Regions from separate parts of the Algoriphagus sp. Y33 genome, predicted to be linked through region 1. Evidence: riboswitches for the same ligand, from Rfam matches in the RefSeq annotation. Region 1 holds a riboswitch; the other holds the start of a gene.

Region 1 (7,400 bases):
TAATTATCATCACCGGTTTCTTCATGGTCAGACTCGTTGGCCTCCATGACTTCGGCGATTGTTGCCGCAAAATAGTAGGAGTTAACCGGAGCTTCTGAGGAATCCGAGTCATCCATCCCAATGGCTACGTCATCTTCGCTTTGGCAAGCCATCATCACTGTCGAAAGCATTATGGCTATGAGGTAGATTAGTTTTCTGAAATTCATGAGTTAGTTGATGTTGCGTGTTCCTTACCTTGTTGCTTCTTTGCTGAAAAACAACGGTGAATATCAAAGGGATGATTCAACCCGGAATGAAGTATGCGATGTACATGGTGATTTCTGCGACGAATGGAAAAAATAAGGTTGGGGTCGTCAAATAATTAGAGAAAGTAATGCTGCTGAAAGAGCGGGTAGATTTAGCGTTAACGGATAAATTCCCTAAAGTTTTCCCTATGTACTAATTTATAGTCTGCATTATAGGTTTCTCTGAATGCAGATGGAATTGAGAATTTAGCATCAGGATTCCACTTGAATTCATATGCGTTCAATTTCCCGTCTTTTTGTGGGTTTATATTTTTAAAAATCTAATTGAAAAAGCCGCTAAGAACGATTTCTTAGCGGCTTTTTCAATTACAAGGCAAGCGGAAAGCTAAACTTTATTTTTACTAGCCGCTAATTGTTCAATTTTATAATCTTGTAATTTCTCAATTTCAGTAAAATAAGAATCCTGACGGTCCCCTTCCTACTTCAAAACTTCTGATCACAGCCCCTGTTTCGGAAAGAACGGTTACAGTTCCATTTCCTTGGAAGGCATTGGAGTTGGCAACATAGATTTGATCTAAGTTATCATCATAACCAATTCCGTAGAATCCCGAGCCAGTCATCAGTTCCATAGCCGTAGCAGTGTTTCCTTGGATGTCAATTGAATATACAGCATCATTGTAAGCTGGGTATCCCGAACTAGTCAAAATGTACATTTCATCATCGCCATCGAAAGCAATGCTTTTAGTGGCGTTAGCAACGGGAATAGAATAAGTATTTCCTAAAGTAAGGCTGCTAAGATTTAAAGTGTAGAATATGACCTCTTCACTTGTTGTGGCATAAATCCAAAGTATGCCGTCTTCCGCATAGAACTGCTTTGGAGAGGCATCCAGATCGATGGTGGTAATTACCGCCTCCTGAGTTGCGTCAATGATTTCAATTTTATTTTCTTCAGAACCAGTCACTAAAATATAGTTTCCGTGAGAGTAAAGAGCTTCAGGTTTATTAGAAACAGCAATTTTCTTTGAAACTACCCCACCATCAAGCCCGTTCACTACAGCAATATAAGAATCCGGGGTGCCATAGTTGTCATCATAAGGCCCATAGTCACTGATGAAAAGTTTGCTTCCATTTACAGCCAGAGATCGTGGTTGATCCAATTCTGCTGCCACCGCTCCACGGCTTTTGAAATCACCGGGATTTACAATTTCTACTTTACCTGTGTTGGCGACCAAATACAACCTGTCCCCTTCAAGTATCATATCCTCGATCAAACCGGCAAAAGGACGGGAATTCTCTGCTTCGAAAATATTGGGAAGAAGTTCTTCCGTGTTTGGATTCAGGTGAAATACTTCACCGTCATTGGTTCCGAAACTGCCTTCGTTCATGATCAGAATGCCATTGTCATACTTGCCTAAAGGTTTTTCTTCGCCGCTGTCAGAGCAGCCAAAAGAGACTGAAAGCAAGGCGGACGCCCAGAGTAGTTGTTTTAATTTCATATGTTTGTAATTTAGTTTTTAGGTTATAGCCTGTCCCGCGACAAAGGAAACGGTACTGAGCCTGCATTACGATAATTATACCTCCGTATGTAGCTTACTATATGCCTGTCTGGCCTCAGGCAAGCTCGATTTCATAATAATATAGATAAGTTGAATTGATAAGATCTTCCCGGCATTGCTCTTAGATAGAGTACTTGATAGTCGGTATTGAGTAGATTGTTGATTTGAAAACTTACGGGGAAGTGAACTTTTCCAAGCTCAAGTCTGTCATAGCCCATCCCGAAATTGAAGAGCTGAAATGAGGACATCATGCGGGGATTGTCAGCAGTGACGGATCTTTCGCCCACGAAATAGGTTCCAATGGAGGTGGTGAATCCCGATTTCTTTACCTGAACTTTACCATTGGCTTGGTGTTGCGGTGAGTAAGGAAGCTGCTTTCCTACGGACTGATCATTTTCGTTTTGACCTTTGGTCGTTATCGCTTTGGAGTAGGTGTATGAAGTCGTCAATTCCCATTCCCAAGAGAGAAAATTGCCTGCCAAATTACCTTGATATTCCAATCCTTGGCTGCTGACTTTTTTGATATTTTCAGGAGTCCAGAAACTTCCTTTAGGTAGCCAAATGATCCAATTGTCCACGGACATTTTGTAATAGGTCAATCCTTGATTCCAGTTGAGTTTTCCATTATTGCTCCAAGTCAAGCCAATTTCACCGCTAAGACTTTCTTCAGGAAGCAGGTCGGGGTTTCCGCCGGGATTCCAAAATCTGTCATTCAGCGTGGGGACTTTGAAGCCTTTTCCCAGGGATGTTTTCAACTGTAAGGTTTGGGAACCTGCATTCCAAAAGCTCCACTCAGCCCCCAGATTTGGAGTGAAAGGCGCGAAAGTGCCGGAATAAACCAACTGACGGAGGTTTAAGGCAAAAGATAGCTTGTCCGTAGCGGAGAATTTCGTGCTTTGATATAATTCGATACGTTTATCATCCGCTTGATAGGTGCTCAAATCTCCTTTTGTCAGCGTGTATCTCGCACCTAGTCTTGAGGACCATTTGCCGGAAACCTCTTGATCCCAGTCTCCCCCAAGAAAGTATTGTGTGCTGTTGTTTTGGCTGGCATTGAAGAGCTGCTCGTTTCGGACAATCCCTGTTTTCAGATTCCATATCGACTTCTCCTCAAAATGAAAGAAATCTATGACCGCCCTGAAGGCCTGATCTTCCTGCCTGTCCTTGGTTTGCGAACCCATTACCGGCTGGACTTCCCTATTTGTTTTATTCCACCAGAAAGCGGTTTTGAGCTGGTGAGTCCTGCTAAGATTCCATGCCAGATCCTGAACAATTCCAATCTGCTCTACTTGAGCATGGTCTTCTTTCACTTCCGGGGTGCCGAATTGACCTAGGTCTTTGTAGGGGAAATTATTCTTTGAAAATTCTCGATAGATTTTTGTCTTGCTGCTGAAATTTTCCGATGAGAAACCTGCAAATCCACTGGTTTTGAGTAGACCAAAGCTGCCGATTTGCTGTGAAATTCCTGCTTGAAGCCCTTTTCCAAATTCAGAGCCAGTGCCTAGGTGAATACTTCCACCTATGGCTTCATTTCCAAAAAGTGCTCCGGCATTTCCAAACTGTACACTTACCTGATCGATGGAGGAAATAGGTAAAATGGACAGGTCGCTTTGTCCGAGAGAGGGGCTGTTGATCGGCAGTCCATTCCAGAATACTGCCGTATGGCCTGCTGAAGTGCCGCGAAAGGAAGGGGAGGCTATCATTCCCGCACCATATTGCCGTACAAAAACCGGGGATCGCTCTTGAAGGATATCACCCAGTGAGCGGCCTTGGTAAGCCACCAATTCATTTTTTGTCCAATTGATTACTTTCTGTCCTTGGGCAAATTTATCCAAAGCCGGTGCATAGACTTCCACCTCAGCCAAGGGAATCGTATCCTGACTGATCGGGCTAAAGCCGACAAATGTGTAAACCCACAAAAGCAAAGTCATGCCTGATCGAATTAGTAGTAAATTCGATTCGGGCTTGTAGAGAAATGGGAAGAAGGGATCGGAATCGGCTTACTGCCGATTCAGGTACTTTCTTCGTCGCTTTTCCTCCGAAAGCACAGAATCAACAGAAATGGGCAGGTCTCCTGGCTTGCCTGGATTTGTCGCCTTCTCGTCTTCAGGACAATGGCTGTTTTGACAAATTTGCGGAAAATTCCGCTCGGCTTACAGTTGCGGGGACAGCTTTGGTATTACACCAAATTCCCTTTTAATCCCAAGAGCTCTTATACGAGATTGGGAACCAATTTCGGCTGCAAAAGTAGATGGTTGAAGCTTAGAAAAAAAATCTCTTTAGAGACAAATTTTGGAAGTGGCAAAATCCCGGGCTTATTTTGGATTTCAAAATCATCAAGAAATCCTGTGAAAAACGTCTTGTTTAGTGCCTTATTCGCCTCTTTTTTGTTGTTTGTAATGTTTTCTTTATCAGGATGTAATGAGAAGAATGCAACGTATGAGGGCAAACCGGGAAAAATAGACTTGAGCTATGCTTCAGGATTTACAATTTCACGTGGGAATGGTCTTTGGGAGTTGGAAGTGACTCAGGCATGGGCTGGTACTGACAGGGTATTTACCTACTTGGTTTTGGAAGAAAATACCGAAAAACCTGAAGGTGATTTCGACGCAGTCATTCAACTCCCGGTGGGAAAAATAATCCTTACATCGACCACCCACATTCCACATCTGGATATACTGAATGTGACAGAAAAATTGATTGGGTTTCCGAATTTGGAATTGATTTCTTCGGAGAAAACATGGGAACAAATTGATGCCGGACGAGTGGAGGACTTGGGGGCGGGGCCTTCGGCAAATACAGAAATGGTAATTGATTTGGATCCTGATTGGATTATGATTTCTACTCAGGGTGATGATCTGAAGTACTTGGATTTGCTGGAGCAAGCCAAGATTCCCGCCGTGATCAATGGAGAATATGTGGAGCAGCATCCGCTTGGGAGAGCTGAGTGGATCAAGTTTACGGGTGTACTGTTGGGGAAATATGAGGAAGCTGTAGTGGCTTTTGATAAGGTTGAAAAAGACTATTTGGAAGCTGAGAAATTGAGTGATTTGATTATTGATTCGCTTCGCCCTTCTGTCCTTAGCGGCGTGCTTTATGAGGATGTTTGGTATGCTCCGGGGAGCGAGAGCTGGGGAGCGAATATCCTCGAAAATGCGGGGGGGAATTATATTTTTTCAGATCAGAAAGGAACAGGAAGCGCACAGTTGAATTATGAGTTTGTCCTTGAAAATGCACTGGAAGCTGATTTCTGGATAGGTTCTGCTGATTTTCCTGATTTGCAGGCTATGGGTGAGTCGGAGCCACGCTACAAAGCTTTTAGAGCTTATCAGTCAGGAAATGTGTTTTCTTATACGCAGAAGCGGGGGAGAGCGGGTGGACTGGAATATTTTGAGCTGGGATACATGCGGCCGGATCTGATCCTCAAAGATCTGATCAAAATCCTTCATCCTGAATTACTTTCAGATTATCAGTTGTATTTTTATAAACAACTCGATGCAAAAAAGTAGTCCACTTATTCTTCTTTCTGCCACGCTGATTTTGTTGCTTATGAGCTTTCTGCTTAATGTCAGCTTGGGGTCGGTGTCTATTTCTCCAAGTGAAATTCTTTCTGGGGTTTTTACCGGTGAATGGACAAAGGCATCGCGCGAGCAGATTATTCTGAACTATAGAATTCCCAAAGCTTTAGTCGCAATTTTTGCAGGGATAGGACTCAGCATCAGTGGTCTTCAGATGCAGACTTTTTTCAGAAACCCACTTGCAGGCCCTTATGTGTTGGGAATTAGTTCAGGAGCTGGGCTTGGCGTGGCGATATTGATGTTGGCCGGATCGGCCTTTGGATTGTCCACTTTTGGCGGAGCTATCAATCCTTGGGCAATTGCGATTGCAGGCTCATTAGGGGCAAGTTTGGTATTACTCACCGTGAGTTTCGCAGCATGGAAGGTCAAAGATAGCATGACTCTTCTGATTGTCGGTTTGATGTTTGGATCTACTGTATCTGCGATTATTTCTGTTCTTTCCTATTTTTCGGGAGCGGAAGCATTGAAGCTTTTTACCATGTGGTCGATGGGTAGTCTGGGTGGCTTGGTTTGGAATCAGGTCTGGGCGTTGGGACTGGTGATGTTTATAGGGATTATTCCCGTGATTGCTTCGGTCAAATCGTACAATGGAATGCTTCTGGGTGAAAGCTATGCGAAAAGTATGGGGATCAACCCTGATCGTCTACGTTGGTTGATGATTCTCAGCACAGGCTTACTTGCCGGAAGTATTACGGCCTTTTGCGGACCAATTGCATTTATAGGGATTGCAGTACCACACTTGGCAAGGATGGTTTGTAAGACTTCAGATCACCGGATTCTTTTTCCTGCTTCAGGGCTGATTGGAGCAAGTTTGTTACTCTTGTGCGATGCTATGGGTCAGATGCCTGGATCGGCTCAGACGCTGCCTATCAATGCAGTGACATCACTGGTCGGAGCCCCGATAGTGATTAGTTTGGTGCTTCGAAAAAATTTCAGCAAAGAATTTTAGGCTATGAAGCAGACATCAATCATAGGTAAAAATCTCAGTCTAGGATATACCAAAGGGAAAGTTCAGAAAGAGATTTTGAGTGGATTGAATTTTGAGCTTTTGGCAGGTGAAATGACCTGCTTGCTTGGGCCGAACGGGGTAGGGAAATCAACTTTGGTAAAAGCTGTTTTGGGACAGTTGCAGCCATTCAAAGGGGAAGTGTTGCTGAATGGAAAACCTGTTTTGTCCTACGCTAAGGAAGTCTTGGCCAAAGGGCTTTCAGTGGTACTGACTGAACCTTTTCTACCCGGTAATATGACAGTGGGTCAATTGGTGGCGATGGGGCGGATTCCTCATACAAATTGGACGGGAAAGCTGACTGACGGTGATCGAAAAGTAGTTGAAAACGCACTTGAGGCTACGAAAATAGATTACCTGCGTGATGAGAGACTTTCCGAAATAAGCGATGGTCAGCGGCAAAAAGCATTGATCGCCAGGGCGCTGGCACAAGATGGAAAGGTGATGGTATTGGATGAACCCACCGCTCATCTGGATTTGGTGAATCGCTATGAAATCATGCACTTGCTAAGGGATATTTCCAAGAGTCAGGGAAAGTCAATTCTGGTGGTGACACATGATTTGGAGATTGCACTGGAAACAGCCGATAGATTTTGGTTACTCAATTGTGGCACACCACTGATTTCAGGTTTACCGGAGGATTTGGTGATTTCCGGGCAAATCAATCAGTTATTGCCCGGAGAGAATTTTCGGTTTAGTGTGGCAAAAGGGAGAATTGAATCGAAAGGGGAAGAGTTGAAATTTGAGATTTTTGGCCCAAAAGAATTGGTGACTTGGGTTTCAAAAGCACTTGAAAAGGCTGGTTTCAAGGAGTTGGCAGAAGCTGTTGAAGTGAAAAGCGATCCTTTTTACCTCAAATACATGGGCAAAAAATTCCATAGTGTAGAAGGGTTTTTGGACTTTTTGATGCATGACTAACCTTCTTTTTTAGCAACGGGGGCACGGAGATTTTTGCAGAGATTCACAGTTTAAAAATCTTGAGATGGTTCCAAAAAAAGCAGAAGATTTCTAGAAA
Region 2 (7,400 bases), 920 kb from region 1:
GAAAACTGAAGATCCCTGTGACTACCTTTATGATTGCTTCGGATCCCTATTTGAAGGAATTTGTAAAGGAATTTACCAAAGTAAACAACGGGAATGCCTACTACAGCAGCTTGAAAGGGCTTGGGGATCTGATTTTTGAAGATTATAGACGAAATAGAACGAAACGCTTTTAAGCAATATGGACTACCAAAAACTGACACCAAAAGAACTCATCCAAATAAAAACGCTCGGCCAACTCAAAGCTGCCGGCTACCAATCCAAATCCATCAAAGAAGAGCTTCGTGATAATTTGATTTTGAAAATCAAGAAGAAAGAAAATGTCTTTGAGGGTATATGGGGATACGAGGACACGGTGATTCCTGATATCGAGCGGGCCATTCTTTCCCGGCATAATATCAATTTGCTTGGGCTGAGAGGACAGGCAAAAACACGGATTGCCAGAATGATGACTCATCTTCTCGATGAGTATGTTCCTGTGGTTTTTGGTTCGGAATTGAATGACGATCCGTTGCAACCTTTGACCTCTTTTGCCAAGGATATGATCGAGGAAAAAGGGGATCATACCCTAATCACTTGGTGGCATCGGGATGATCGCTATACGGAGAAATTGGCCACGCCGGATGTGTCTGTGGCCGATTTGATCGGAGATGTTGATCCCATCAAGGCCGCTACGATGAAGCTGAGCTATAACGATGAGCGGGTGATTCATTATGGTCTGGTGCCGAGGTCTCACCGTTCCATTTTTGTGATCAATGAATTACCGGATTTGCAGGCTAGAATCCAAGTGGCATTATTCAATATTTTGCAAGAAGGAGACATTCAGATCCGGGGATTCAAACTGAGATTGCCACTGGATATTCAGTTTGTCTTTACTGCAAACCCTGAAGATTATACCAACCGTGGAAGTATTGTTACGCCACTGAAAGATCGAATTGAAAGCCAGATCATCACACATTATCCTAAATCCATCGAGATTGGCAGAAAAATCACTGCCCAAGAAGCCAATCTGAAAGGAAAACCTGTGGATAATATCTATGTCCCTGAGCTGATGAAGGATTTGATTGAGCAGATTGCCATTGAGGCAAGAGGTTCAGAGTTTGTCGATGAAAAGAGTGGGGTTTCTGCTAGATTGACGATTTCTGCCTATGAAAATTTGATATCCGCGGCTGAGAGAAGGATGTATATGAATGGAGAAAAAAACACAATCGTTCGGATTGCAGATTTGATTGGAGTAATCCCTGCTATCACCGGCAAAGTCGAATTGGTCTATGAAGGGGAGCAGGAAGGAGCAGGTTTGGTTGCGTACAATTTAATTGGAAAAGCGATTCGTACTCAGTTTGTCAATTATTTCCCTTCGCCGGAGCAAAAGAAAAAGGAGAAACAAGGCAATCCATATGTGCTGCCACTCGCATGGTTTGGTGAGGGTAATGAACTGGATATTTTGGCTTCTCAAGCTGACAAGGACTATAAAAAGGTGCTTCATTCAGTACCCGGATTGGAAGAAGTAGTAACACAACTGGTGAAGGATCTGCCTGAAAAAGAGAAGGAATTCTTTATGGAATTTGCGCTACATGGTCTGGCAGAATTCTCCCAACTCAGCAAAAAAGTACTGGACACAGGATTGCAGTTTAAGGATTTGTTCAGTTCCATGTTTGATATGGGGCCGGGAGATGAAGATGAGTTCGAGGAGGAGGATTTGTAGGTAGATTCACCGCAGAGTCGCAGAGGGCGCAGAGTTTTTAATTAAACTTTGCGCCTTTTGTGTTAGTGAAACTGGATCTTTTTACAAGTTATTGGCAACTCTTTTTACTCCATCAATTAATTTTAGGGAATTGAAATTGACCAATAAGCCTAGTTTAATTCCCGTGAGCTTTAAATATGTCAGCAATTGAGCTTTGTGAATAGCAGCCAATTCAGACACGGTCTTGACTTCTATGATGACTTTTTCTTCAACCAAAATATCCAGTCTGTAACCTACTTCAAGTTTAATTCCTTTGTACTGTACAGGTACAGCAACTTGGGTTTTTATTTCCAATCCTTGCTGTGTTAATTCAAAAGCCAAGCATTTTTCATAGCTACTTTCCAGCAATCCTGGGCCAAGTTGCTTATGAACCTCTATCGCTGCACCAATAATTTTGGATGAAATTTCGTTTTCAGTCATGATAAAAAGTAAGATTTTAAAAACTAGACGATTTCGAAGTTAGAAGAATTCCGAAAATATTCTAAACCTACTCTTGCGCCCTCTGCGTCTCCGCGGTAAACGCCCTATTTCAAGTGCACCAAAATCAACCCGATCAGTGCAGGCAATCCCTGTACCCAGAAGATTTTTTTACTTGCCGTCAAGGCACCGAAAATGCCGGCGACAAGCACACAGCCCAAAAAGAAAATAGCAACATACGTGGACCATTGTTGATCTTCAATCAGTAGTGACCAGATCAATCCAGCAACCAAGAACCCATTGTATAAGCCTTGATTGGCAGCTAAACCTTTGGTTTGGGGAAATAATTCAGTAGGTAGTTGTTTGAAAGTTTTTCTGCCGATAGTTTCCCATGCGAACATTTCGAAATATAAAAAGTAGAGATGGAGAGCGGCGATAAGGGCGATGATAATTTTTGAAGCGATTTCCATAATTTCTTGAGATTTTCGACAATCTAGTAATTTTTTTAAGTTCAATAAATCTTAGACAGAGACCTTATAAACCTGCTCGGTTTTGCTTATCTCAAGATTAGTTTCTGAAAACTGATTATTCAGACAAGGGTTCGCCAATAATGGTATCAGTCAACAAAATAAGTTGTTTACTTTCAAAACGATTAACCCTTGAAGGTTTTTACAGAGTTGATTGGTAAAAGCTATTTCTCTGACTGCATACTGAGACTGAAAACTGATACCTTATCTTTGCCCCATGCCAGAAACTAATCTTCCTATCGACTTCGAGTCTCAGATGCTCGAACTACTCGGTAAAGCCGAATTTGAGCAATTTAGAAAGGCTATTAACAATCCTTCCCGCACTTCTATCAGAGTAAATCCTTCCAAAAATTTTTCGCTTTCTTGGGCAAACACGCAAATTTTCTGGTCTAGGAATGGCTTTTTTCTTAATGATCGACCCTCATTTACACTTGATCCTGCCATTCATGCCGGTGCATATTATGTGCAGGAAGCATCATCAATGTTTATCGAACATATTCTTTATTCCTTGGACGTTCCAAAAGGGATTTACCTCGACATAGCGGCAGCTCCCGGAGGGAAGACAACTCTACTTTCTTCGTATTTGGGTAATGAAGGAACGCTGATTGCCAATGAGGTCATCCAGTCCAGGGCGCAGATCTTGAAGGAAAACGTCATTAAATGGGGATTGGGAAATACCGTGGTGACCAATAATGATCCAGAACATTTCGAGGCTTTGGAAGGTTTTTTCGATTTGGTTTTGGTGGATGCCCCCTGCTCGGGAGAGGGAATGTTTCGCAAGGACCCGCAAGCTCGGGACGAGTGGTCGATAGACAATGTGCAGCTGTGTTCCGCCCGCCAAAAGCGGATTATGGATCAGGCAGGAGCTTTGGTGAAAGCGGACGGGTATTTGGTGTACAGCACCTGTACATTCAATGAGCGGGAAAATGAGGATTTGATCCGGTTTTTGACGGAAGAGTTTTCCTATGAACCTGTCAGGATTCCGTTTGATGCCAGTTGGAATATAAGGGAGACGTCAGTAGACTCTGATGGTAAAACATTTTATGGGTACCGTTTTTTCCCTCATCTGGTAGAGGGAGAAGGGTTTTTTATCACGGTTTTAAAGCGGTCAGCAGAAGCATATATCCAAGAACCGAAGCGGATGAAGGATTTTAAACATCCTTATTTGAAGGAGGTCTGGAACAAAGAATCCTTCGATCTGGATGAAGAATTGGGATTTGATGGTAGCGGGAAATATTACACACTGAATGATTCTTTTTTCAGAATTTCAAAAGACTGGAATCTGCATTTTCAGAAGGCTTCGCAGCATTTGAGTTTGAAATATTTTGGCGTGGAGCTGGGCAAAAAGCAGAAGAATGACTGGATTCCAACCCATGAATGGGCTGTCTCAGTTTTGCCCAAAAACAATTTTCCCACACATGAGCTTTCGGAAGCTGAAGCTGTTGAATTTCTTAGAAAAAATGACTTTGAAGTTGGTGATCTACCGAGTGGCTGGGTGTTGATAACCTGTAAAAAGCTACCGCTTGGTTGGATCAAAAACCTCGGAAACCGTGTGAATAACTATTACCCAAAGGAGTGGAGAATTAGGATGTGATTTAAGTGAGTAGCTAGTATTTGGTATCAATACTTTTTCAGAAGATCAGATCAAATTTAGTTTCTGGGACAAAATCACATCGATTCGAAGAACATTAGTGTCAAGGCTACTTCTGTCATCCCTGCCTATACCGGCAGGCGTCATTGGCCAGCCTCGCAGTGGCGGTTCTTCCAGCCCGACAAGCAAAGGAATATAGCTACCCGCATCATTACTGATAATTCTCTAATATAAATTCCATTCAATAAAATTGCGTACTTTCACCGTTGAAATAGTTCTTAACTTTATTTCTTAATCAACCGGAAGGGGTTTTACTTAGCTGTAGATTAATAGGGAATCGTGTGTAAATCACGAACTGTCGCGCAACTGTAAGTAGCATACCAAAGACGATCATCCTCGCATGTCCACTGTAGCCAACACCAAGGAGACGGGAAGGACGATGAAAGTCGCTACGAGTCAGGAGACCTGCCTATTCCGAATTGACGATGCTTCCGCGAAATGAGGCCTTTTAGTCAAGTTTGATACGCTTCTTATAGTTCTGTTTATCTGTGCCACGCGGCTCAGACTTAACCTGCTATGTACGTATTTCACTTTTCAGATTGTCCAACTCGCCTGCATGGTGAAATCAAGCTAAAGAGCTTTTAACGAATTATTCATCATTAACAGTTAAAAGAGATGCAGACGCATAATCTTGGCTATCCGCGAATTGGTAGCCACCGAGAACTCAAAAAAGCCTGTGAACAGTATTGGTCAGGCAAAATCACCCTTTCTGACCTGCTCACTGCTGGAGAAAGTATCCGAAAGGACAACTGGAAACTTCAAAAGGATTCCGGAATTGATTTGGTACCCTCCAATGATTTCTCCTTCTACGACCAAGTTTTGGATATGTCCCTGATGGTTGGTGCGATTCCGGAGCGCTATCATGAAGTGATTTTGCAGAAAGGTGGACATGAACTGGACTTGTATTTTGCGATGGCCCGTGGCTATCAGCAAAACGGTTTGGACATCACCGCCATGGAGATGACCAAATGGTTTGATACCAATTACCACTACATTGTTCCTGAGTTTACCAAAAATCAGGAGTTTAAGCTGTTCTCCACCAAAGTCATCAAGGAATTTTCCGAAGCAAAGCAACTTGGAATTTTGACCAAGCCTGTTCTGATAGGTCCAGTATCCTACTTGCTTTTGGGTAAAGAAAAAGAGGAAGGTTTTGAACGGATTGACCTGATCAAAAACCTCCTTCCTGTTTACTTGGAACTGTTGAAAAAGCTTGATGCACTTCATGTAGAATACGTGCAGTTTGATGAGCCTTTTCTGGCAATGGATCTTACCGAAAAGGAGAAAAAGGCATTTTCATACGTCTATGAGGAGATAAAAAAGGCATTTCCTTCTCTCAAAATTATCCTTGCCAATTATTTCGACTGCTTCGGGGAGAATCTCGAAATCGCACTTTCTCTTCCGGTTCATACGTTGCATTTGGATTTGGTACGTTGTCCATCCCAATTGGATGATATTTTGGATTCGGGAAAATTGAAAGCCAACGTCAACTTGTCACTGGGAGTAGTGGATGGAAGAAATATCTGGAAAAATGATTTTCAGCAATCCTTTGCACTGATCGATAAGGCTGCCCACAAAATCGGTGCAGACCGTCTTTGGGTAGCACCTTCTTGTTCGCTGATCCATTCTCCATGCGATTTGGATTTGGAGACAAATGAAGCAACTCTTCCGGCTGAAGTAAAGCAATGGTTGGCATTTGCAAAGCAGAAAATCGCAGAGGTTGTGACCTTGAAAAAGCTTGTAGAAAACAATAATGATTTAGAGGTTTTGGAGAGTTTTTCACAAAATGTGGTGGCAATCGCCAGCAGAAAATCCTCAGCACTTATCCACAACCCACAGGTCAAAGATCGGGTAAAATCTATTGTAAAAACCGATGATCAGCGTAAAAGCAGCTTCTCAAGCCGCCAATCCAAGCAAAAAGTTGCTTTAAATCTCCCACTTTTTCCCACAACGACTATTGGTTCATTTCCACAGACTACCGAAGTACGCTCTTGGAGAGCGAGATTTAAGAAAGGCGATTTGACCAAAGAAGCCTACGAAAAATTGCTTGAGGAAGAAACCAAAGAGTCAATCATCTGGCAGGAAGAAATCGGCATGGATGTGCTCGTGCATGGAGAGTTTGAGCGAAATGATATGGTGGAGTACTTCGGGGAGCAGTTGGCCGGGTTTGCGTTTACCAAGTTTGGCTGGGTGCAGAGCTACGGCAGTAGGTGTGTGAAGCCACCGATTATTTATGGAGATGTACATAGACCTGGGCCTATGACGGTGCGTTGGTCAGCTTTTGCGCAGTCACTAACGGATAAACCGGTCAAGGGAATGCTTACAGGCCCAGTGACAATCCTGCAATGGAGTTTTGTGCGTAATGATCAGCCTAGATCCCAAACGTGTACTCAGATTGCTTTGGCTATCCGTGACGAAGTAGTGGATTTGGAAAAGGCTGGAATTGGCGTAATTCAGATCGATGAGCCTGCGATCCGAGAAGGGCTTCCGCTTCGCAAAGCTGACTGGCAGGCGTATTTGGAATGGGCGGTTCGTGCATTTAGGATTTCCGCCAGCGGCGTGAAAGACGAAACGCAGATCCATACACACATGTGTTATTCAGAGTTCAATGATATCATTCAGAATATCGCTGACATGGATGCGGATGTGATTACGATAGAATGCTCCAGATCTCAAATGGAGTTGCTGGATGCTTTTGCGGAGTTTAATTATCCAAATGAAATCGGACCTGGAGTCTATGATATTCACTCGCCACGGGTGCCGTCTAAAGCCGAAATGATTGCATTAATGGAAAAAGCGAAAGCAGTGATTCCTGCGGGAAATCTATGGGTAAACCCGGATTGTGGCTTAAAAACCCGACACTGGGAAGAAACCAGAAAGGCACTGATCGAAATGGTGTCTGCCGCAAAGAAACTGCGTGAAGCAGTGACTGAGCCTGTGAGCTAAAAACAAGTTGCCTGGCGGAGTAGGATTCCGCTGGGCGATTTTTTCTAACCGCGGTGAGCACGGAGGTTTACGCAGAGAACGCAGGTTAATCATTGAGGTACTTGTTTTGAATCGCTTTTGC

Evidence for each region. A riboswitch is a leader RNA that binds a small molecule or an ion and turns the genes downstream of it on or off. The one in region 1 is predicted to bind cobalamin.
Region 2: it holds a riboswitch for cobalamin, as region 1 does, so the genes downstream of both, metE (5-methyltetrahydropteroyltriglutamate--homocysteine S-methyltransferase) here and ID165_RS26230 (TonB-dependent receptor) in region 1, are expected to answer to the same signal.

What each region holds. Positions count from the first base shown of each region.
Region 1 covers NZ_CP061947.1:6,313,609-6,321,008, forward strand. Annotated here, with positions in the region: gene ID165_RS26220 (carbohydrate-binding domain-containing protein) at 1-206, opposite strand, end outside; gene ID165_RS26225 (YncE family protein) at 692-1,741, opposite strand; gene ID165_RS26230 (TonB-dependent receptor) at 1,873-3,732, opposite strand; cobalamin riboswitch at 3,848-4,050, opposite strand; gene ID165_RS26235 (ABC transporter substrate-binding protein) at 4,150-5,310, shown strand; gene ID165_RS26240 (iron ABC transporter permease) at 5,297-6,328, shown strand; gene ID165_RS26245 (ABC transporter ATP-binding protein) at 6,332-7,303, shown strand.
Region 2 covers NZ_CP061947.1:5,395,171-5,402,570, forward strand. Annotated here, with positions in the region: gene ID165_RS22065 (VWA domain-containing protein) at 1-173, shown strand, start outside; gene ID165_RS22070 (magnesium chelatase) at 179-1,702, shown strand; gene ID165_RS22075 (GxxExxY protein) at 1,784-2,161, opposite strand; gene ID165_RS22080 (DUF1304 domain-containing protein) at 2,266-2,628, opposite strand; gene ID165_RS22085 (tRNA/rRNA cytosine-C5-methylase) at 2,903-4,279, shown strand; cobalamin riboswitch at 4,566-4,764, shown strand; gene metE (5-methyltetrahydropteroyltriglutamate--homocysteine S-methyltransferase) at 4,952-7,279, shown strand.